Regions from separate parts of the Hahella sp. NBU794 genome, predicted to be linked through region 1. Evidence: predicted binding sites of a transcription regulator. Region 1 holds the regulator's gene; each other region holds the start of a gene.
The links. Region 1 encodes sigma-54, which starts transcription at its own class of promoters, with help from an activator protein. Its sites were predicted from a motif close to TGGCACNNNNNTTGCTNT; they were not measured.
Positions count from the first base shown of each region.

Region 2: glnA (glutamate--ammonia ligase) is a predicted target of sigma-54. The motif match lies at 1,498-1,515, and genes of this name have one in related genera.
Region 3: ACQYWX_RS20235 (BON domain-containing protein) is a predicted target of sigma-54. The motif match lies at 4,037-4,054, and genes of this name have one in related genera.
Region 4: ACQYWX_RS02945 (PEP-CTERM sorting domain-containing protein) is a predicted target of sigma-54. The motif match lies at 1,434-1,451, and genes of this name have one in related genera.

Region 1 covers NZ_CP192738.1:1,427,999-1,433,244, forward strand. Annotated here, with positions in the region: gene mgtE (magnesium transporter) at 1-353, opposite strand, end outside; gene ACQYWX_RS06390 (HPr family phosphocarrier protein) at 591-860, opposite strand; gene rapZ (RNase adapter RapZ) at 955-1,815, opposite strand; gene ptsN (PTS IIA-like nitrogen regulatory protein PtsN) at 1,842-2,306, opposite strand; gene hpf (ribosome hibernation-promoting factor, HPF/YfiA family) at 2,313-2,621, opposite strand; gene ACQYWX_RS06410 (RNA polymerase factor sigma-54) at 2,737-4,233, opposite strand; gene lptB (LPS export ABC transporter ATP-binding protein) at 4,356-5,081, opposite strand; gene lptA (lipopolysaccharide transport periplasmic protein LptA) at 5,078-5,246, opposite strand, start outside.
Region 2 covers NZ_CP192738.1:965,424-970,669, forward strand. Annotated here, with positions in the region: gene glnA (glutamate--ammonia ligase) at 1-1,329, opposite strand, end outside; gene typA (translational GTPase TypA) at 1,785-3,602, shown strand; gene ACQYWX_RS04310 (alpha/beta fold hydrolase) at 3,702-4,661, shown strand; gene dtd (D-aminoacyl-tRNA deacylase) at 4,755-5,195, shown strand.
Region 3 covers NZ_CP192738.1:4,641,882-4,647,127, forward strand. Annotated here, with positions in the region: gene ACQYWX_RS20205 (Dps family protein) at 1-246, shown strand, start outside; gene ACQYWX_RS20210 (mechanosensitive ion channel family protein) at 470-1,393, shown strand; gene ACQYWX_RS20215 (hypothetical protein) at 1,471-1,806, opposite strand; gene ACQYWX_RS20220 (hypothetical protein) at 1,862-2,221, opposite strand; gene ACQYWX_RS20225 (substrate-binding periplasmic protein) at 2,316-3,101, opposite strand; gene ACQYWX_RS20230 (hypothetical protein) at 3,336-3,794, opposite strand; gene ACQYWX_RS20235 (BON domain-containing protein) at 4,140-4,778, shown strand; gene ACQYWX_RS20240 (hypothetical protein) at 4,914-5,246, opposite strand, start outside.
Region 4 covers NZ_CP192738.1:650,681-655,926, forward strand. Annotated here, with positions in the region: gene ACQYWX_RS02940 (aldehyde dehydrogenase family protein) at 1-1,147, opposite strand, end outside; gene ACQYWX_RS02945 (PEP-CTERM sorting domain-containing protein) at 1,541-2,233, shown strand; gene ACQYWX_RS02950 (glutamine synthetase family protein) at 2,336-3,703, opposite strand; gene ACQYWX_RS02955 (YopT-type cysteine protease domain-containing protein) at 4,006-4,788, shown strand; gene ACQYWX_RS02960 (M50 family metallopeptidase) at 4,893-5,246, shown strand, end outside.

The sequences.
Region 1 (5,246 bases):
AGGACTTCCTGGATGACGGCTTCCGGCAACTGCTGTAACAAGTCGGCGAGGTCGTCGACTTCGAAGTCTTCGGCGATCTCGATAACATCCTGAGCATTCATCTCACTCAGGAAGTCGGAACGGATTTCATCGCTCAGGTACTGAAGGACTTCGCCATCCAGTTCGTCATCGACTAACTGCCAGAGTAACTTCCGTTCATTGGGCGGAGACGATTCCAGCAAGTGGGCGATGTCGCTGGGGGAGAGGCCGCCGTTCAGGATGCGCGCGACCTGCTGCAAAGAACCGCTTTCCAGCGCTTCCGCAATGGAGCGCATACGGACCTTGGCAGTGCTTTTTTCGGTCGCTTGAGGCATAGACATACATCCGCGTTTAGGGCGGCCCGCAACGGGCAGCGAGGAATTTGCCGGATTAAATACAGAGACGGGCTCTGCGCCGTTGTGGCGCCAGTATAAGCGAGCCCACTATAAAGTGTAAGTTAAGACGAAAATTAGTCTAAGGAAAATCAGGGAATTGTCTTACTTTATTCAAGCGGTTTGTATTGTTTGGCATGCCTGGAAGGGATGGGGCGAAGCGCCCCGAAAGCGATAGGGCTACTCTCCCTCTCCGAAATAGTCCTCGATCAGAGCTTTGATGGCGTGAAAAGCTTCCTCTTCATCCGGACCTTCTATTTTCAGTGTAAGAAGCGTTCCTTTGCTGGCGGCGAGCATCATGACCGCCATTATACTTTTTCCGTCAACTTCCTGGCCTTCTTTGGCTACTCTGATCTTACTGGCGAATCGGCCGCTGGTGGACACGAATTTGGCCGCCGCTCGGGCGTGCAGGCCAAGCTTATTAATAATAGTGACTTGTTCCTGGATCATGGGGCGCGATGAGTATAAAAGATTGAAGTTTCCTGAATGTTGGATTCAGGCCGGTTTAATTGTTAAGCGACAGTGGCTTCTTATTGTTAAAACCTTATTGCGCCAGCTCTTTGTGGCGCACTTGGACATTATCATATTTTTTCTTGAAATGCTCTCCCAGGCACTCGCAGATATAGACGGAGCGGTGCTGTCCGCCAGTACAGCCGATGCTGATCGTCATATAGGTGCGGTTGCTGTTCTGGAAGTGCGGAATCCAGGTTTCAAGAAAGCTGATGATGTGCTGCAGCATCTGTTCCGGTTCCGGATGCTGCTTTAGGAATTCAATGATTTCCTGATCCGTGCCTTTGTAGCCGCGCAGCGCGGTGTCCCAGTAAGGATTAGGAAGGCAGCGCACGTCAAATACCATGTCGGAATCCGACGGCACGCCATGCTTGAAGCCGAAAGACTGGAAGAGCAGGGCCAGTTCCTGGGTTTTATGCCCGATAACCCTGATCTTAACCTGATCCCGTAACTGGTAAATGGAGAGATCGCTGGTGTCTATATAGAGGTTCGCCAGGGTGGCGATCGGCTCCAGCAGCTGTTTCTCTTTGGCGATGGCTTCTTTTAGTGATGTGCTTTTACTGCTGAGCGGGTGCTTGCGACGCGTTGCATGAAAACGTTTGATCAAGGTGGCGTCATTGGCGTCAAGATAGATGATTTCCACATCGATATTGTGCGCCTGCAGAGTGGCGTAGATCGACGGGAAATCCGACAGGTCCCTATAAAGATTGCGGGCGTCTATGCTGACGGCGAGTTGCTGATTCTGGGTTTTCCCCTGGTCCAGCACCTCTTGGGTGAGAGGCGAGAGGAGACCGATAGGCAGGTTATCGATGCAGTAATAGCCCATATCCTCCAGGACATGGAGCGCCGTACTTTTTCCGGAGCCTGAACGACCACTTACGATAATCAGCTTCATGTCTTCCTCTTTCCATCGAAGCTGGATTATTTCTCCAGCACCCTCCTGAACAGGGTTTCGTCGTTGTCACAGTCGCGCAGGTGTTCGCAGAAGCGACGGTCATTGAATTTCTGGGCCAGCTGGCTCAGTAGGTCCAAGTGTTCGCTGGTGGCCTCTTGAGGCACGATCAGAACGAACAGCAGGTCCACGGGTTCGTTGTCTATGGCGTCAAAAGGGATTTTGTCCTTGAGTGTAAGCAAGGCCCCTATGATGCGGTCGCAGTTTTCCAGGCGGCAATGAGGTATTGCGATACCCTGGCCGATACCAGTGCTGCCGAGTCTTTCACGGCATATCAGGTTGGTAAAAATGGCGTTCTCGTCCAAAAACGGAAAATGTTGCGCAATCAGATTGGCGATATATTCGAGAACGCGCTTCTTACTCGAGCCCGACACCCCACAGCGTGTGAGGGCGGGCGAGATAATTGACTCAATAGTTAGTGTGGTTTGGGCCATGTTCTGTTATCTGGCGGATGCGCCGTGCATCCGATCAACGTGCTTCTCTTTGTGTTTGAGGATCTGGCGGTCTAATTTGTCCACCAGTGCGTCAATTGACGCGTACATATCTTCGTGTTCAGCATTGGCATGCAGGTCAGCGCCGCTTATGTGCATGGTTGCTTCCGCAATCTGACGCTGTTTTTGAATGGAGAGCGTAACTTGGACATTACTGATACTGTCGAAGTGTCGTTCGAGCTTGTCGAACTTGTTGTTAACGTAGTCTTTCAGTGCTTCAGTTAACTCGACTTGATGTCCGGTGATGTTCATTTGCATACTTTGCTCCTAATGCCAATATACGGTGCATTATGAATTTTGCACTTCCATGAAAAATACTAGCACATCCAATTTGTGACTATTTGATTTAAGTCTTATGCCTGCATTCCTCCTTTTAAATTAACCGCTTACGTTCATTGGAAGGCGGAATGGAAAGCGCCTCCCGGTAATTTGCGATCGTGCGACGGGCGACGTTGATGCCCTGGTCGCCAAGCAGCGCAGCAATTTTGCTGTCGCTCAATGGTTTCTTCGGTGATTCCGCCGCGACTAACTTCTTGATAATAGCTCTAATAGCGGTCGAAGAACACTCGCCACCCGTGTCTGTGCTGACATGGCTGGAGAAAAAGTACTTCAGCTCAAATACGCCGCGAGGAGTGTGCATGTATTTCTGGGTGGTCACTCGGGAAATCGTCGACTCATGCATCTCCACCGCCTCCGCAATATCGTGCAGCACCAGTGGCTTCATCGCCTCTTCGCCGTACTCAAGGAATCCTTGCTGATGTTCGACGATTTGTGAAGCGACTTTCAACAGAGTTTCATTACGGCTTTGCAAGCTTTTGATAAACCAGCGTGCTTCCTGTAACTGGTCGCGTAAATAAGTGTTGTCTGAGCTGTTGTCCGCGCGTCTCACCAAACCTGCATAGCCAGGGTTGATGCGGATCTTGGGAGCGATTTCAGGGTTCAGCTCCACCAGCCAGCGGCCGTTGGCTTTTTTGACGATAACGTCAGGAACCACGTATTCGGTATTGCTTTCCTGAATGCCTTCGCCCGGCCTTGGGTTCAGACTTTGAATCAGTTTGAGAACTTCCCGCAGATCGTCTTCTTTCAGGCGGCTGCGGCGCATCAACTGGGCGTAGTCGCGGTTGCCAAGCAGATTGATATAGTGGCTGACCACCAGCTTGGCCTGACCGAGCCAGGGGGTGTCTTTAGGCAACTGATTCAGCTGGCTTAGCAGGCAATCCTGTAAGTTGCAGGTGGCGACTCCAGGAGGATCGAATTGCTGTACGCGTTTTAAAACGGCGCGTACTTCGTCCAGCTCAATTTCTTCTTCCCCCTCAGTTTGCAGTCCGCCATGAATTTCGTCTGGAGTGAGGGAGAGATAGCCGTCAGTATTGACTGCATCAATTATCGCAACAGCGATCATGCGGTCAATGTCGGACATGGGGGTAAGGTTTAGTTGCCAGAGAAGGTGGTCTTGCAGGGTTTCGCCTTTGCTATTGCGGGATTCGAAGTCGTATTCGTCATCTTCGCCGCCGCTGTAGCTGCTTGATCCGCTCTGGAAGACATCATCCCAGGCGGTATCGACGGGGAGGTCGTTCGGAATGGAATCGGACCAGTTGTCCTCTTCAGCGAATCCTCCTTCATCCATGCCCGACTCTTGCGTTCGCTCCTTGCTGGAGTTGTTAGCGAGCATGTCGCTGATCGTATCGTTCTGAACGTGGTTGGGAGATTCGTCTTCTTCAGACACTTCCAGCATGGGGTTGGACTCAAGCGCTTGTTGAATCTCCTGCTGTAAATCCAGTGTTGAAAGCTGCAAAAGTTTTATTGCTTGTTGCAGTTGCGGGGTCATGGTCAGCTGTTGACCCAGCTTTAACTGCAATGAAGTTTTCATAACCATCTGATGCTTACCACCGATTCAGGCACAGATCTTGTGAGTTTTTCATAGTTATTAGGTGCTTTAATCCTAAGCTCTTGAGCCTTGGGGTCCATCTTGGATGGAGGCCGCCGGTTAAACTAAAGTTTGAACTGGTCACCCAGATAGACCTCTCTAACCTTTGGGTTGGCAAGGATATCACTTGGGGCGCCGCTTGCGATAATAAATCCTTCACTGACAATATAGGCGCGTTCACAAATATCCAAGGTCTCGCGCACATTATGGTCTGTAATTAAAACGCCGATGCCGCGCTTTTTGAGATGCTCAATAATCTGCTTGATATCATTGACGGAAATAGGATCCACCCCGGCGAAAGGTTCATCCAATAAGACAAACTTTGGCTCCGTAGCCAGCGCACGAGCGATTTCCACGCGTCGACGCTCGCCCCCCGAGAGACTCATGCCAAGGCTTTTGCGAATATGGGTGATGTGAAACTCCTGCAGCAGCTCTTCCATCTTAAGCTTACGTTCCTTGCGGCTCAGATCCGCTCTGGTCTCAAGGATGGCGTAGATGTTGTCCTCTACGGACAGCTTTCTGAAGACCGAAGCTTCCTGCGGCAGATAGCCAATGCCCTTGCGCGCTCTCCCGTGCATAGGCAAACCGGTAATTTCCGTTTCGTCAATAAATACGCTGCCTTTGTCGCTGGGGATGAGTCCTACCACCATGTAGAAGCAGGTAGTCTTCCCGGCGCCGTTAGGGCCGAGGAGGCCCACGATTTCGCCGCTGCGAATTTCAACGGACACATCTTTTACTACGGGGCGTTTTTTGTAGGCTTTGGCCAGGTTTCTGGCGGTGAGAGTGCTCATTGTTTATTAGATTTGGGCGGATGATAGATAATTTCAACCTGCTCGGTTTGATTGCCCGATGAGGCTCCCTTTGCCGTGACTAAACGCTTGTCTGTGAAATAAATAATTTCTTCGCCTTCCACTGAGCTGTTGTCCTGAAGAATGCGTGCATGGTTACGCATAACG
Region 2 (5,246 bases), 460 kb from region 1:
AATGTAAGCTTCGATCATGTCTTTAGTGAACACGTCGCCTTTAGTCAGGAACTCGAAGTCTTTTTCTGCGTAATCCAGCGCCTGTGACAGAGAGCTACAAACAGTTGGGATGTTCATTGCTTCTTCTTTTGGCAGATCGTACAGATCCTTGTCCATCGCGTCGCCAGGGTGGATCTTGTTCTGGATGCCGTCCAGGCCCGCCATCAACATGGCCGCGAACGCCAGGTAAGGGTTAGCGGATGGGTCTGGGAAGCGAACTTCGATCCGGCGCGCTTTCGGGTTAGTCACGAAAGGAATACGGATGGACGCAGAACGGTTGCGTGCGGAGTAAGCCAGCATAACCGGCGCTTCAAAACCAGGAACCAGACGCTTGTATGCGTTGGTTGAAGGGTTAGTGAAGGCGTTCAGTACGCGAGCGTGCTTGATGATGCCGCCGATATAGTACAAAGCCACGTCGCTCAGGCCTGCATAGCCGTCGCCAGAGAAGATATTCTTGCCGTCTTTGGACAGGGACTGGTGACAGTGCATGCCAGAACCGTTGTCGCCAACCAAAGGCTTGGGCATAAAGGTTGCGGTCTTGCCGTAAGCATGCGCTACGTTGTGTACGCAGTACTTCAGAATTTGCACTTCGTCCGCTTTGCGGGTCAGAGTATTGGCGCCGACGCCGATTTCGCACTGGCCTGCGGTACCCACTTCGTGGTGGTGCACTTCGATGGTCAAGCCCATGGATTCCATCGCTGCGCACATCGCGCCGCGCAGGTCATGCAGAGAGTCGACCGGAGGTACAGGGAAGTAGCCGCCTTTTACGCCAGGACGGTGACCAACGTTGTTTTTCTCGAAGTCGTCGCCAGATACCCAGGCGGCTTCTTCAGAGTAGATTTCATACATGGCGCCGTTGATGTCGGACTTCCATTTTACGCTGTCGAAAATGAAGAACTCGGGCTCTGGTCCGAACAGCACGGTATCCGCGATGCCTGTGGACTTCAGGTACTCTTCCGCGCGCTGGGCGATAGAGCGTGGGTCGCGATTGTAACCCTGCATGGTGGTAGGTTCGATGATGTTACAGGTCAGGTTCAGAGTGGTTTCTTCTGTGAACGGGTCGATAACCGCTGTTTCATCGTCCGCCAGCAGGATCATGTCTGATTCGTTGATGCCTTTCCAACCAGCGATGGAGGAACCGTCAAACATTTTGCCTTCTTGAAAGAATTCCGGAGAGATTTCGCTAGCTGGGATAGTTACGTGCTGCTCTTTACCCTTGGTGTCGGTAAAGCGCATGTCAACCCATTTAACTTCGTGCTCTTTAATAAGATTCAGAGTTTTCTCTGACATTCCAGTTACTCCGTAAGATTTTATTTATGTTGAGGTGAAACCGAAACACTGCAGTAGTGTATCCTCGCCACCATGAAACAGACCCGTGGAGGGGAGAGCGTTCCGGGAAGTCTAACGAGCGCAAAAATACTATCACGCCTCATGGTCAGTTGCTTCTGGTTTTCCTGATTAGCAATTTATTTGCCAAGAGATTTTTGACTTATAACAAATTGTTTTTAAAAGGGTTTGTGAAAGCCCGTTCGGAATGGCCCGATCAAGTCACCCATGGCGCTGCACAGAATTGGTGCGCAAAAGCAAGCTCTCGGGCGCTTTTGGTGCGTCGTGCACCATTTTGGTATCAGGCTAAGGATAGATAAATTTTCGGGAGGGTGTATAAAGATGTATAAAAAAGATTCAGGCGTCAGCTATAATGTCGCGCCCTCAGCCCATGACTGTTTATTTTGCAGGTGTTTTTTGTGATCGAGAAATTAAGAAATATTGCTATCATTGCCCACGTTGACCACGGTAAAACCACACTGGTCGACAAACTCCTTCAGCAGTCGGGCACTTTAGGCCGCAAGGACATGGACGCTGAACGCGTTATGGACTCCAATGATCAGGAACGTGAACGCGGTATTACTATATTGGCGAAAAATACCGCCATCAAGTGGAATGATTACCGAATTAATATCGTAGATACACCTGGACACGCTGACTTCGGCGGCGAAGTTGAACGTGTTCTGTCTATGGTTGACTCTGTTCTCCTGCTCGTTGATGCAGTTGACGGCCCGATGCCGCAAACTCGTTTCGTTACTCAAAAAGCCTTTGCTCGTGGGCTGAAGCCTATTGTTGTCGTCAATAAGGTGGATCGCCCTGGCGCTCGCCCTGATTGGGTCGTCGGTGAAGTGATGGATCTTTTTGACCGCCTGGGTGCGACAGAAGAACAGCTGGACTTCCCTGTTATTTACGCTTCTGCGTTGAATGGCATTGCAGGGCTTGAGCCAGATGCGTTGCAACAAGACATGACGCCTCTGTTTGAAATGGTGGTTGATAAGGTGCCCGCGCCGTCTGTCGATGTTAATGGCCCCTTCCAAATGCAGATCAGCGCCCTCGATTACAACAGCTACGTTGGCGTAATCGGAATCGGACGCGTTTCGCGCGGTAAAGTAAAAACCAATACGCCTGTTGTCGTGGTTGATCGCGATGGCGGCAAACGTAATGGTCGCGTATTGACAGTAATGGGCTATCACGGCCTGCAGCGTGTGGATGTGCCTGAAGCGGAAGCTGGGGACATTATCTGTATTACAGGTCTGGATGAGCTGAATATCTCCGATACGCTATGTAGCCCTGAGCGCCCAGAAGCGCTGCCAGCGTTGATCGTGGACGAGCCGACAGTCAGTATGACGTTTCAGGTTAACGATTCGCCATTCGCTGGTAAAGAAGGTAAGTACGTTACCAGTAGAAATATCAAGGAGCGTTTGGAGAAAGAGTTGCTGTACAACGTAGCGTTGCGTGTAGAGCAAGGCGACACTCCTGATAAATTCATCGTATCCGGTCGCGGCGAGTTGCACTTGTCCGTATTGATCGAAACCATGCGTCGCGAAGGCTTTGAATTAGGCGTTTCCCGTCCAGAAGTTATCGTGAGAGAAATTGACGGACAGAAAGTTGAGCCTTACGAGCAGGTTATCATCGACGTGGAAGATGAACACCAGGGATCGATCATGGAAGTAATGGGCCTGCGTCGTGGTGAGCTGGTTAACATGATTCCAGATGGGAAAGGACGTACACGTCTAGAATTTGTTGTACCTTCTCGCGGCTTGATCGGCTTCCGTTCTCAGTTCCTCACCATGACCTCGGGCACAGGCATTCTGACCCACATCTTTGATCATTATGGTCCTGTGAAAGAAGGTGTGAACGTCGAGCGTAACAATGGCGTTCTTATCTCCAACGTAGCGGGTAAAGTATTGGCGTACGCGCTGTTTAACCTGCAGGATCGTGGCCGTCTGTTCGTAGACCCCAACATCGAAGTCTACGAAGGCATGATTATCGGTTTACATAGCAGAGATAACGATTTGGTTGTTAATCCAACCAAAGCCAAGCAGCTGACCAATATTCGCGCAGCAGGTACGGACGAAAATATTCTTCTGACTCCGCCGATTCGTTTCTCTCTGGAGCAGGCGTTAGAGTTTGTCGAAGATGATGAGCTGGTTGAAGTGACGCCTAGCAACATCAGGATTCGCAAGAAGTTGCTGAAAGAGCATGAGCGTAAGCGCGCTGACCGTGCTAAGGACTAAAATCCAAAAGTAGTTGGATAAAGTGATCTAGAAAGTTTTCGGCTTTTCCGCAGAGTGCTATAGTTCTTTCGAGTTAAAGGACAATGCTGGAAAAGCCGAATGCTCACCTTATACCCAGAACTAAAGCCCCATAAAGAACACTTCCTTCCCGTAGATAACATTCACACAATTTATATTGAGGAGTCCGGCAATAAAGACGGGCTGCCAGTATTGTTTGTGCATGATGGGCCAGGATATGGCTCAGACCCTTTCTGCCGACGTCTGTTGGACTCTGAGCGCTTTCGCATCATCATGATCGACCAGAGAGGCTGCGGAAAATCCACACCACTGGCTGAGACTGCTCATAACCGTCCTGATATTCTGATCCAAGATATTGAGCGGGTGAGGCAGCACCTGAGTATTGATAAATGGATGCTGGTTGGGATGGGATGGGGAGGCTTTTTGTCGCAACAATATGCCGGCGCCCACCCCGAGGCTGTATTGGGAGTGGTGATTTCGGGTTTCTTTGTTGCCGATGAGGCGGGCATCTCATGGATGCTGGCGGAAGGCGCACCCAGAATGTTTCCTGATATTTGGCACGAAGTGATGAAGGATTGTCCGCGGGAAAACGTTGTGGAAGTGCTTAGTTATTTCTCAAAGTATCTGAATGGATCGAATGAGCTGCTTCAGATACAGGCTGCAAAACAGTGGGCCGCATGGGTGGCGAAGATCTCCACCCTTCATCCTTGTCAGGACTTGGTGGATAGACTGACTCATCCTCATCAGGCTATTGCCTTGGCGAAATTAGGCTGCAAGTTCTATCAGGAGCTAAGCGACAGACCTGCAAGCTCAAATTCTCATTTCAAAGACCTCCCGGGCATTATTGTTCATGGTCGCTATGACGCCATATCTCCATTGGCGAGAGCGTTTGATTTGCACCAAAACTGGGCGGGAAGCGATTTGTACATCATCCGGGACGCCGGCCATTCAGTAAGAGATCCCGCAATGGTTGATGCGCTGATCAAATCTATCGGCTCTATGGCGGATAGGATTGGTGGCGTATCAAAACTTAATGGCTAGTCCTATTGACAGTTAAGTAATAGGCAGTTTTAATGCCGCAAATGTTTAAAAAGGCTGTAACAGTTCCTTAAGAATTAAGCGCGAGCGTAATAAATGATCGGATTGATTCAACGCGTTGCGCATGCTTCAGTGAAAGCAGGTGGAGAGATAACTGGCTCAATCGGCGAAGGTATTCTCGTTTTGTTGGCGGTTGAACCAAATGACACCGAGCGTTCAGCGGAAAGACTGTTAGATAGAATCGTAGGCTACCGCATTTTTGCTGATGCGAATGGCAAAATGAATCTAAGCCTTAAAGATATAGGCGGGGAATTATTGGTTGTATCGCAGTTCACGTTGGCGGCGGATACAAAAAAAGGAATGAGGCCAAGTTTTTCTTCCGCAGCTTCGCCTGAATTAGGCGAGAGGCTTTATGACTATTTTGTTGATAAGGCGTCAAAAGTAGTAAGCAATGTTCAGACGGGGCGGTTTGGCGCAGACATGGAGGTGACGCTTGCTAATGTCGGACCAACAACCTTTTCGTTGCGTGTTGAGTAAAAGGATATTGAAATTTACGGAGCTTATGTTTGAAGCTTGTACTACATAACC
Region 3 (5,246 bases), 3.2 Mb from region 1:
TACAAAGCTCCCGGCACCCTGTCCCGCATGGCGGAATTTTCCACGATTTCCCCCAAAGAAGAGCGGACAGCGACAGCTTTGATTAAAGAATTGATTTCCGCCCATGAGGGCACAGTCGCAAGCTGTAGAAAGTGTATCGCCGCGGCGCAAAAGGCCGAGGACTTTGCGACGGAGGACCTTATGGTCAATAGACTGACTTCCCACGAACAGGCTGTCTGGATGTTGGGCAGCCTTCTCGAGGAGTAATCCTCGCCCTATCCCACCCAAACGATACCCTCCACATTTATCCTACCTTCCTTTTTTTGGCCACTTCGGTGGCCTTTTTTTATGAGTAGAGGACGGTGGAGCGCTACGCCGCCCGAGGGTAAAACCGGCACGATTTCTGCGTTACCAGTTCCAGATACTCAGACGTAGAGAGGGTTCGCCCACATCGTCGTATTTGTTGTATGAACAGATTAAGGATTAAGCAATGGACATAATAGAATTTGAAAAAGCCGTCGACATTGTCTGGTCTTCCATTCAGGAATGGGCGGAAACCGCACTGGCCAACCTGCCTAGCGCCATCGTGGCCCTGGTGTTTTTCTTCCTGTTTTTGTACATAGCCAAAGCCGTATCCAACCTCACCCAGCGGGTGCTTGTGCGTTCGTTGGATTCAGTGGAAGTCGCGAATCTGCTTTCCACCATTGTGCATATTGTATTGGTGGCAATCGGCGTCTTCGTCTCCCTGGGCTTTGTGGGATTGCAAGGCACCGTCACCTCCCTCCTCGCCGGGGCCGGGATCATTGGTCTGGCGTTGGGCTTCGCGTTTCAGGACCTCACCGAGAACTTTATCGCCGGGATATTCATGGGCGTTCGCAAGCCATTTCGGGTGGGAGACATCGTGGCGACCGCAGACATTATGGGTACCGTAGAGGCGATTAATCTGCGCAATACCCATATCCTGACGTTTTCAGGACAACGGGTCATTCTTCCCAATAAAGCCGTCTTCACCAACAAACTGACGAACTTCTCCATCACCCGTCAACGCCGCCTGGAAATCCAAGTCGGCATTTCTTACGCCGACGACATCGACAAAGCCGCCAAGGCCATCACCAAAGCCATCGACGCTCTGAATTTCAACCGCAACGGCACGGAAACCCAGGTATTCGCCACCGGCTTCGGCGACAGCAGCATCAATTTGGTTGTGTGGTATTGGATCGATTATCCCACCGGAAAAGTAGACTTCATGACCGCCCAGCACAAAGGCGTCGTAGCCGTGAAGAAGGCGCTGGACGATGCCGATATCCTCATCCCCTTCCCAATTCGCACATTGGATTTTGCGGCGAAAGGCGGCTTGCAGCTTGATCAGATTATCAGCACTCGTACTGAAGAGGTGGAGTCTTCCGCGGCTTAAGCCAGCATGCAGGGAGCAATTCAAAATAATAGCCGTCCTCTTGCGCCGCTAATTCAGAGATATGAGGACGGCCCACCTCAGAAATGAAACTCAAGTATGTATTCACTGCCTTGATAGATTTGTAATAGACCTGATTTCAATTCCTTAAATTTATTGAATCCTTTAATGAAATAAAAATGCGCCAATTCACCATTTGTCAGCACTACATGAATGCCGTCATTGGTGACCAAACACTCTTTCACACAATTAAACCCGCCAATAAATTGATTATCGCACTCAAAATAGATTCCGTTCCCAAAACCTGCCTCCTCAGTCAGCCCTCTTTGCCAGAGAATATAACCGTCGCCCCAACCTTCCACGGCTACAATGAGGACATCGCTTTCAACCGTTACAACATCATGCTGGTTGCTCATGTTGTAGCAGGCCTTTTTGGTTTAATTCTTAAATCTGCGAAATAAACCATTAGTTCTACTCAAGCAACAGCTCAGCCATGGAGTATTTACATTCATACCCCATTTCGACTGAGTCCCATTGTATCGAGTCGCGATGCACCCATAGATAATGTTCGGTATTACATGGAGAAACTCTCTCACCATTATCGAAAGGAAAGATATCTATTTCTTCAATCTTCTCGCCATTTCGTAGACCAAAATAGTACGAGCCAGCCACTTCCACCTTCATGAATATAGCGTCGGAAACCAGGCCATAAAACCGAAAATAAAAGCCTGGATTAAACTCATCCGCCCAGAATTTTCGTATTTCCAGCTTGCATCCCAAACGCTCGCTTAGCTCATTCAGTTTTTCTTTAGCGGTAAGTTCAATTTCCAATTAAGTTAGTCCTTCTTATCAGCCTGACTATGACTCACAGGCATAACGACTCGCATGCTCACGATTGCTGCGCATGCCCCATGACGAACGCCTTTCACTTTCCTTTTGAGGTTACCCACAGCGACCGGTGTTTGGTAATAATCGCGTCAATCTTACCTTCTTGCGCCAGTTGCTTTAAGCCATGATTGAAGTCCTGTGAGGTTTTCAAAAAATTCTTCGCTTTCTTAGAAAACATCAGGTATTGATTTTCCACCTTGATCGGAGGGTCTAGCCAGATGAACTTCTTGACGGAGTCGGGAAATTCCGTGTTGATAATATACTGCCCCATAAACTTATCAATCAGCACAAGATCAATCCAGCCACGGGAAAGGCTAAGAATATTCTGGCGATCCTCGGTGACTTCAATGGTATTCAGTCTGGCCTGTTCAAACTCAGGCGGATTCACATATCCTCGCACCACACCAATTTTATATGGCTGTAAATCATTCAGTGAGACATAAGAAATATTACGCTCCCTGAGAGCATAAAACCCCAACTCGTTGGCTGGAAGAGGATCTGAAAACTCAAACCACTGCTCCCGGTTTTTGCGATACCACCCAGTGTAGACCCCATCAAAATCGCCAGCCTGCGCCATGCCATAAGCTCTTTTCCAGGGCAAAAATTTTACCTCCACGTCATACCCGACTCGTTGAAAGGCGGTGAAGATGATCTCCGAGATAAATCCCTTACTCTCTAAATGTTCGCCGTAATAAGGAGGATACTCAGTCGCGGCCAGTACTACCTGGCGCTGCGCCGCTTCTACGTTCTGTAGCAAACCGCAGTAGAAAGAAAACGGAAGGAGCATTTTAAGTAGCTTTGCCGCCAACCTTCTAATTATCATGAAGCCCCTCTTGGCAGGATAGCGTCAAATGCGCTTGGGATGCGGAGGCATTGCATGACAGACTGGTTTATCGGCCCTTAAGCGCCTGACTACTAGACAAGAATGATCAAACCGGTCGATATGCCTTCCTGGATACTAAATATAGCAGGGGCGCTGACACTTGGCACCAGACCAGTTCAGAGGGGAAAGCGTCTTAGGGAGATTAGCTTCAAATTCAATACTGAATCGCCCACCTCAAGCTCTAGACATGTAGTGCAAAATCAAAGCCTTTAAAGTTTCAAAATATTCAACATCACCAAGAGTCGAGATTCCCCCTACCCATTGACCATATAGAGCATTAATGTCATCGCTAGGGGATTCCAACTCCCCCCACTCATCATTCAAAAAGTAAATTACTAAGGCTTTTGACACTTGATCTATTTCCAATACCCCATCTATATAGCTTTCAATGATTGCGGTAAAAGTTACATCGCGCGCCGCTTCACTGTCCAAATCAATAATATTTTCATAAAAATACTTCTCAACAAAATAATCATCTTGAGCTTCGTGATGAGCCAGCATTATATATCGGTACTCAGGGCTATCATTTTCCTGTATATAATCATCAATCGCCCTAAAAAAAGCAGCCCTGCTGATTGCACCAGTTTTCCAAGAAATCCACCTTTTGACAGTAAGAAGCGTTTCTTTACTCAAGACTCTACTCTCCTTTAAACAATGCCCTCGCCAGAACCAGAGGCGTCAAGGATATTCTTTCAAGCACTAACCTGATAGCTCCAATAATATATAGATGCATCCGCCTTCCAATCTGCTCCCTGAAAACCCAACACTTTGTAAGTTCTGCAAGCCTTTTACCCAAGATTACCAGCCAAACGGAAAAAACGTACAAATTTACGCCAAAGTGTGCATAAAAAGCGCTAAATTCGTCAAAAATAACTTGGCACGCTTCTAGCTATCTCTTAAGTGACAACGAGGCATAGAGACCTGTTACCCGGTCTCGATAGAGATCCGGGACTTTAAAAGATAGAAAAGGAGATCGTTATGAAAACGCCAAAAACTTTTATCAAGAAACCTGCTTATGCTGCTCTGATCGCTGCGACTCTGGCTGGCGCTATGACCGTGGCCCCTGCTTACGCGGCAGGCGACAAAGTTAAGAAGGAAGAGACTGTCGGTCAGAAAGCGGAAGAAATGAGCCAGGATGCGAAGAAGTATTTCAAGGACGGTTGGACTGAAGGCAAGATTGAAACCGCCATTCTGTTCAACGAAAACCTGAGCACGTTCGAGATTGACGCTTCCGTTAATGGCTCCAACGCGACGCTGGTGGGAACAGTCAGTTCCGAAGTGGAAAAAGAGCTGGCGGAACAGATCGCTCTGAGCGTAGAAGGCGTTAAGGATGTGGATAACCAATTGCAGGTAGCCTCCACGCCCGCCAAAAAGGAAAACGCGGATAACGACAGCTTTAAAAGCTCCGTGGCTGACGCCACTATTACCGCTAAGGTGAAAATGAAGCTGCTGGCCAACGAGTCCGTCGCCGGTCTTGATATTGATGTGGATACAGAAGGCCGTGTGGTAACGCTGAATGGCGCGGTGGATTCAGAAGCAGAGAAGGATCTGGCGGAAAAACTGGCCAGCAATGTTGACGACGTGGATTCCGTTGAAAACAAGTTGATGATCAACTAATTCATCGCACTCCATGCGCATAGACATCAGCAGGGCCCGAAGCCTCACGGCTTCGGGCTTTTTTTCGCCAGTGTAAGGATAGCAAGCAGGTCTACTTCAGGGTGCTCAATACTGAACAACAACACTGGGCCCGGCTTACCACCGGACCATGGCTCCCCGCACATCCACATGAATAAATGGACCGTGATAACTATTAGCGGAATATACGCCCAACCCGCCGATGAAGGACTTGTACTCAGGCGTCTCGGCAAATTTCTCAATCAGCTGCGCCAGATACTCCGCGTCATCTTTGTCGACTTTGCCGTCTTTGTTAAGGTCGTCCATTTTGCCGTCTTTGGGGTCCTCGTCGATAAAGACATCCGCCGCCCCGCCCCATTGATGACGACTGTACATCGCGTTGCGAATGGAGGTGTTGTAGTAGGGGGTGCGAAAGCCGCTCATAATAACGAAAGAAGAAACCGGCACACC
Region 4 (5,246 bases), 780 kb from region 1:
TCATGTAGTGGATGGCTTCAGCGTCATCCTTCACCTTCATGACGCCCATAACTGGACCGAATGTTTCACTTGTCATCAACGCCATGGAATGATCGACATTCGTTAACACTTGTGGCGGCAAGTAGGCGGGGCCGAGGCTTGCGTCAGAGTAGTGAGTGTGCTCAATGCAAGGCGTTGCGCCCTGGGCGATAGCCGCGTCCAGTTGTGTTTTGACCTCCATGGCTTTTTGCTGGTTCGCCATTGGCCCTAATGTTGTGGAGGGGTCCATCGGGTTCGCCAGTTTGTAGCGTTTAACTTCTGCAACCAGGGCGTCTAATATTTCATCATAGATGTCCTCGTGAGCGTAAATCCGGTTAATGGCGCGATTGGATTGCCCACAATTGAATAGTGCGCCATTAGCGATACCGGTGGCGCATATACGCAATGACGCATCGGAGAAAACATAAGCAGGATTGTTGCCGCCTAACTCTAGGGTTAGCTTTTTGAATGTTCCAGCGGCGGCGCGTTCAATGGCGACGCCTTTCGCACTGGAGCCCATAAAAGAGACATGGCTTATTCGGTGGTCGCTGATCAAGCGTAATGTATCTGCGTCGTTGACGTGCAAATGCTGAAATACGCCGTCTGGGAGCCCTGCCTCAAAAAAAATGTGAGAGAACCGCTCCGCACACAATAACGTCTGTATGGAATGTTTGAGAATAACGCAGTTGCCGGCCATGAGCGCAGGAATAATCGCATTGGCCGCGGCCAGGTATGGGTGATTCCAGGGGGCGACACACAATACTATGCCCAGAGGCTCGCGTCTCATATAACGGCGAAAGCCGGTTTTTGGTTGCGTTATTAGGTCTTCAAGATATCTTTCGGCGATATCAATCATGTACTCAGCGCAGACTTCCGCTTCATTGATTTCCTGAGGCGTCTCTCGCACGGGACGGCCCATCAAGAGTGTAATCTCTGGAGCGATCTCCTGTGCTTGCGCCGCCAGTGTGGCAATGGCGAGACGGCAGTAGCGTGCGCGCTCTGCGATGGAGACTGTGCGCCAGATTCTTTGGGCGGTGAGTGCGCGTTCGAGCGCTGCGTGGATTTGCGTGTCCGTGGCTGGTTCCCTTTCCGCCACTAATGATCCGTCAATGGGTGAAATGATTCTCATGGTAGTTGCTTCCCTATGCTTGTCGTCGCAATAAATTTCCCTCTGCTCAGCTTTAATTATTGCAAATTACTGGGGGATGTCGCGGGGTTTTGCAAATCTTGTGGAACGTTTCCTATTTGAATTTGGGAGGTCTATGGAGAGATAGGAGTAAAGGAAATGATTTCCCGGTTTCTTTGTACGTTAGAGTGTCGGTGCGGTATGCACTAGTTTCAGAAAATAGTCCATTATTTTTACATATCCAGTAAGACAAAAAAGCTTTGTCTTTATAAATCAAAGATCTAAAAGTTGGCATGCGGGTTGCTGTATAACGGGGACAATAAGGGCACGACTCTTCACTATAAAAACTAGCATTTACGCTAAATTAATTTAACCGACATTTGTTCAGAGGACATCATGAAGAAACTCGCATTTCTAGCAAGCCTTCCATTAATGCTGGGCGCGGCCAGCGCATACGCTATTCCTGCTTCTTACGGCACAGCTACTCACGACACAACTGCGTGGCAAGAACTGGCTGACGCGCCTAATGGCGATTCCTACGGCGTTTCCTGGACTACCGATGGCGGCGCAAGCTGGGGTCGTAACGATCTGACTGTTGGCCAAACTGTTCAATTCAAATTCAGCGTACACAAGAAAAACGTGGGTACTCACTACGCCGACCTGATGAAGGCCTGGATTGACTGGGATCAAAATGGCGTATTCGACGCTAGCGACGAAATTGCATACGGCGAGCACAAACTGACTGATTTCGAGCCGGTGCTGGGAATTTGGCAAGCGCCTACCAACCCTGACTTCTCTTTCTTCTCAAGCGAGTACACGCTGACGAACGCTGACGTAGGCGATTTCTGGTTGCGCTCTATCGTAACCTGCAGCCACTCCATCACCAACATGTACGGTGGTACTTGGAATGACCAGTGGAAAACTAAATACACTGGTAGCTATGAAGATCGCATGACTCCAACTGGTCACTACTACCAGGGCGAAACTGAAGAGTGGAAAATCTCTGTTCACTCTGTACCTGAACCCACTACTTTCGCACTGTTGGGTTTGGGCCTGGTTGGTCTGGTAGCTAGAAAGCGCGCTAAATAATATTTAGTCGCGGCTAGCTTTGATGATCCTGGATCGGAGGAAGAACCTTTTCCTCTGATCCAGACATCTACAAACTTCTTCTCCCTTAGCTGACGTTTATACTCAGATTATCTCGAAGTAGCGTTCCAGCTCCCACATTGAAATATATTTCCTGTACTCCCGCTCCTCCCACTCGCGAGTCGCTGCAAAGTGTTCGACAAAAGGGGAACCAAAGAAGTCTCTGGCCATCTGGCAGTTTTTCAGACGCTGCGCCGCGTCCCATAAAGTCGATGGAAGCTGCAGATGCTCAGGAAAAGCCTGATCGTAGGCGTTGCCCTCCACCATACATTCAGGCTCAAGTTTGTTTTCCATTCCCCACAAACCCGATGCGATAACTGCTGCGAGGATGATATAGGGATTGGCGTCGGCGGCGCCAATTCGATACTCCAAACGTTGGGACTGTACGTCTCCAGGAATGACTCGGATAGCGCAGGTTCTGTTATCTATGCCAACGCTGGCTTCTGTAGGAGCCCAAAACCCAGGAATGAGTCTTCGATAAGAGTTAACCGTGGGAGCAATCATCGCCATCAGTTCAGGCATCAGCTTTTGTTGGCCTGCAATGAAATGGCGCATCGTGGCGCTCATGTGGGCTTCTCTTTCTCCATCATAAAAAAGATTCAGCCCTTTATCGTCTTTTAACGATAAATGTATGTGACCACTTTGTCCTGGGTAGTCTTTAGACCACTTGGCCATGAAGGTGGCCATCTTACCCTGCTTTTGCAGCGCAATTTTGGTGAACGTTTTAAATAATGCCGCTTTATCGGCGGCGTTAATTGCTTCATCGTGGGTAATCGCCGCTTCAAGGACGCCGGGGCCGGTTTCCTCGTGAAGGCCCTCAAGAGGAAAGTCCATATCATCCGCCAATTGCAGCAGGCTCAAATAGGTATCTGACTCCACACTGTTGCGGATAACAGAATAACCAAATTCTGACGGCGCCATGGGAGTGAGGCCTTGGAAAGATTTCTCTCGAATACTGTGAGGCGTCTCTTCAAAAACAAAGAATTCATATTCAAAACCGCAATCGACTTCCAGCCCCATGTCTCTCGCTTTCGCGACCACTCTTTTGAGCAGGGCGCGTGGGCAGATTGCTTCTGCTTTATCAGCAAATTCAGCGAGGAAAAATACGCCGCCGCTTTCAAGAGGCAACGTACGGCAACTGGAGGGAATGATGCGCACTTGCGCATCAGGGTAGCCTGTATGCCAGCCAGTGTAGGCAACATTGTCATAAAGCTGATCTTTTACATCCCAGCCCAGAACAACATCACAGAAGCCAAATCCTTTGTTCAATGACGATAAAAACTTGTCTCGCGACATGTATTTGCCGCGCATGACGCCATCAATATCAAATATGCCAACTTTTATGTGCTTGAACATGGAGTCTTCGATAAGCGTGCGTGCGTCTTCGGTGGATTTCACTTCCCTGGGGTCCATAACATCACCTGTGCAATAAACGGATGAAGAAGGGGCGTATTATTAAATATAACAGCTCCTTGGGAACTTGATCGGATATCGCTGGTCCAACCTTGCTTGGTCTGACCCACCGCGAAGAGTTGGACTAAAGTCTAGGAATGCAAAGGTGGTTTGTGCGCGCTTTCCCAGATACAAGCCGGCGGTCGATCTGAATTAGTATCTACATCAGTCGCGACTGCAGTTTTGCGCTTTCAGTTTCACCCCTTAATACCTGGGGAAAGTGCGTTATTTACGAGATTTAGTTGTATTTAGGAGTACGTAAAATGCCCGTTATGTTCGATTGGTTAGCCCACAATATCTTGTCTTTGCGTGTGGCGGGAGTGCAGAACTCCGCAACAGCCGCTGGCGGTCATTGCACTTGGCGCTTTTCTCAGGTGAAGAACCCAGTAAGAAGCTTAATTCTTACCAACCCGGAATCCAGTGGCGGAATATGCGAGATGCTGGCGGCGAAGTGGTTGGAAGTGCACGCCAATGCAGAGAAATATGCTCGTTCCGGTGAGGCGACCTCTTTGGCGGGTTGGATAAGCCGCGCTGGTGGAGATATCGATCCTAATAAAGTCCGCCAGATTATGCAGATGTTTATTATCGGGAGCACGATGAATTCCGGAGCGCTCGTGGGCCAGCCAGGCAGCGGCAGAGAAGACCAAACTTATGCGACAGAGCGTTGGTTGCAATCTAAAGGTGTGACCAGACGTAAGCATATTTCCAGTGGTCCAAGCTGGTTCAAGGGCATGTCGCGAGGATCGACTGGCACTCGTGGAGGGCGTCGTAGGGACTTTTCCGCAGACATTGGGCGGGCTATTACATCCAGCGCCAAGTCATACAAAATGATAGGTATTGCCGGGCCTAATTTTGCTCACGCAGTCGCAGCTTGGAGCGATACGGATGTCACCTTTTTTGATCCCAACTTTGGCGAGTTCTGGTTCCCTACGACAAACGCCTTCCAGGGGTGGTTTCCCCGCTTCTGGCATCTGGCGGGATACGGAACGCCAGCGATAGGCCTGAGCGACTCTTATGAAATTATGGAGTATGACACTGTAGCCTAGTTTTTCAGTTAAGATAACGGGCGAATATAATTGGCGGATAGCCCGAAAGGCGTCCATAGCGTCGTTTCCAGTATTCCAGCCTGAATGCGATAAAGGAGTCTATTTTGGCCAAAGCATACCTTCCTCTTATTGGCGTTATTCTTTTGGTTGTGGTGCTTTGGCCCTATCCGGTGCTGATACCTCTTAAATTACTGGTGGTATTCTTTCATGAGGCCTCGCACGCCATTATGACGGTGGCGACGGGAGGGGAAGTGGTGGAAATGGTTATTTCCGTTGACCAGGGCGGACATGTGCTATCCCGCGGCGGTAACCGGTTTCTAACGTTGTCCGCTGGTTATCTTGGGTCGTTGATCTGGGGCGTACTGATTTATCTGACGGCTCTGCTAAGCCGACTTGATCGTGCGCTGATGTTCATTCTTGGCCTGTCTTTATTGGCGATAGCCGCCTGGTGGATAAGA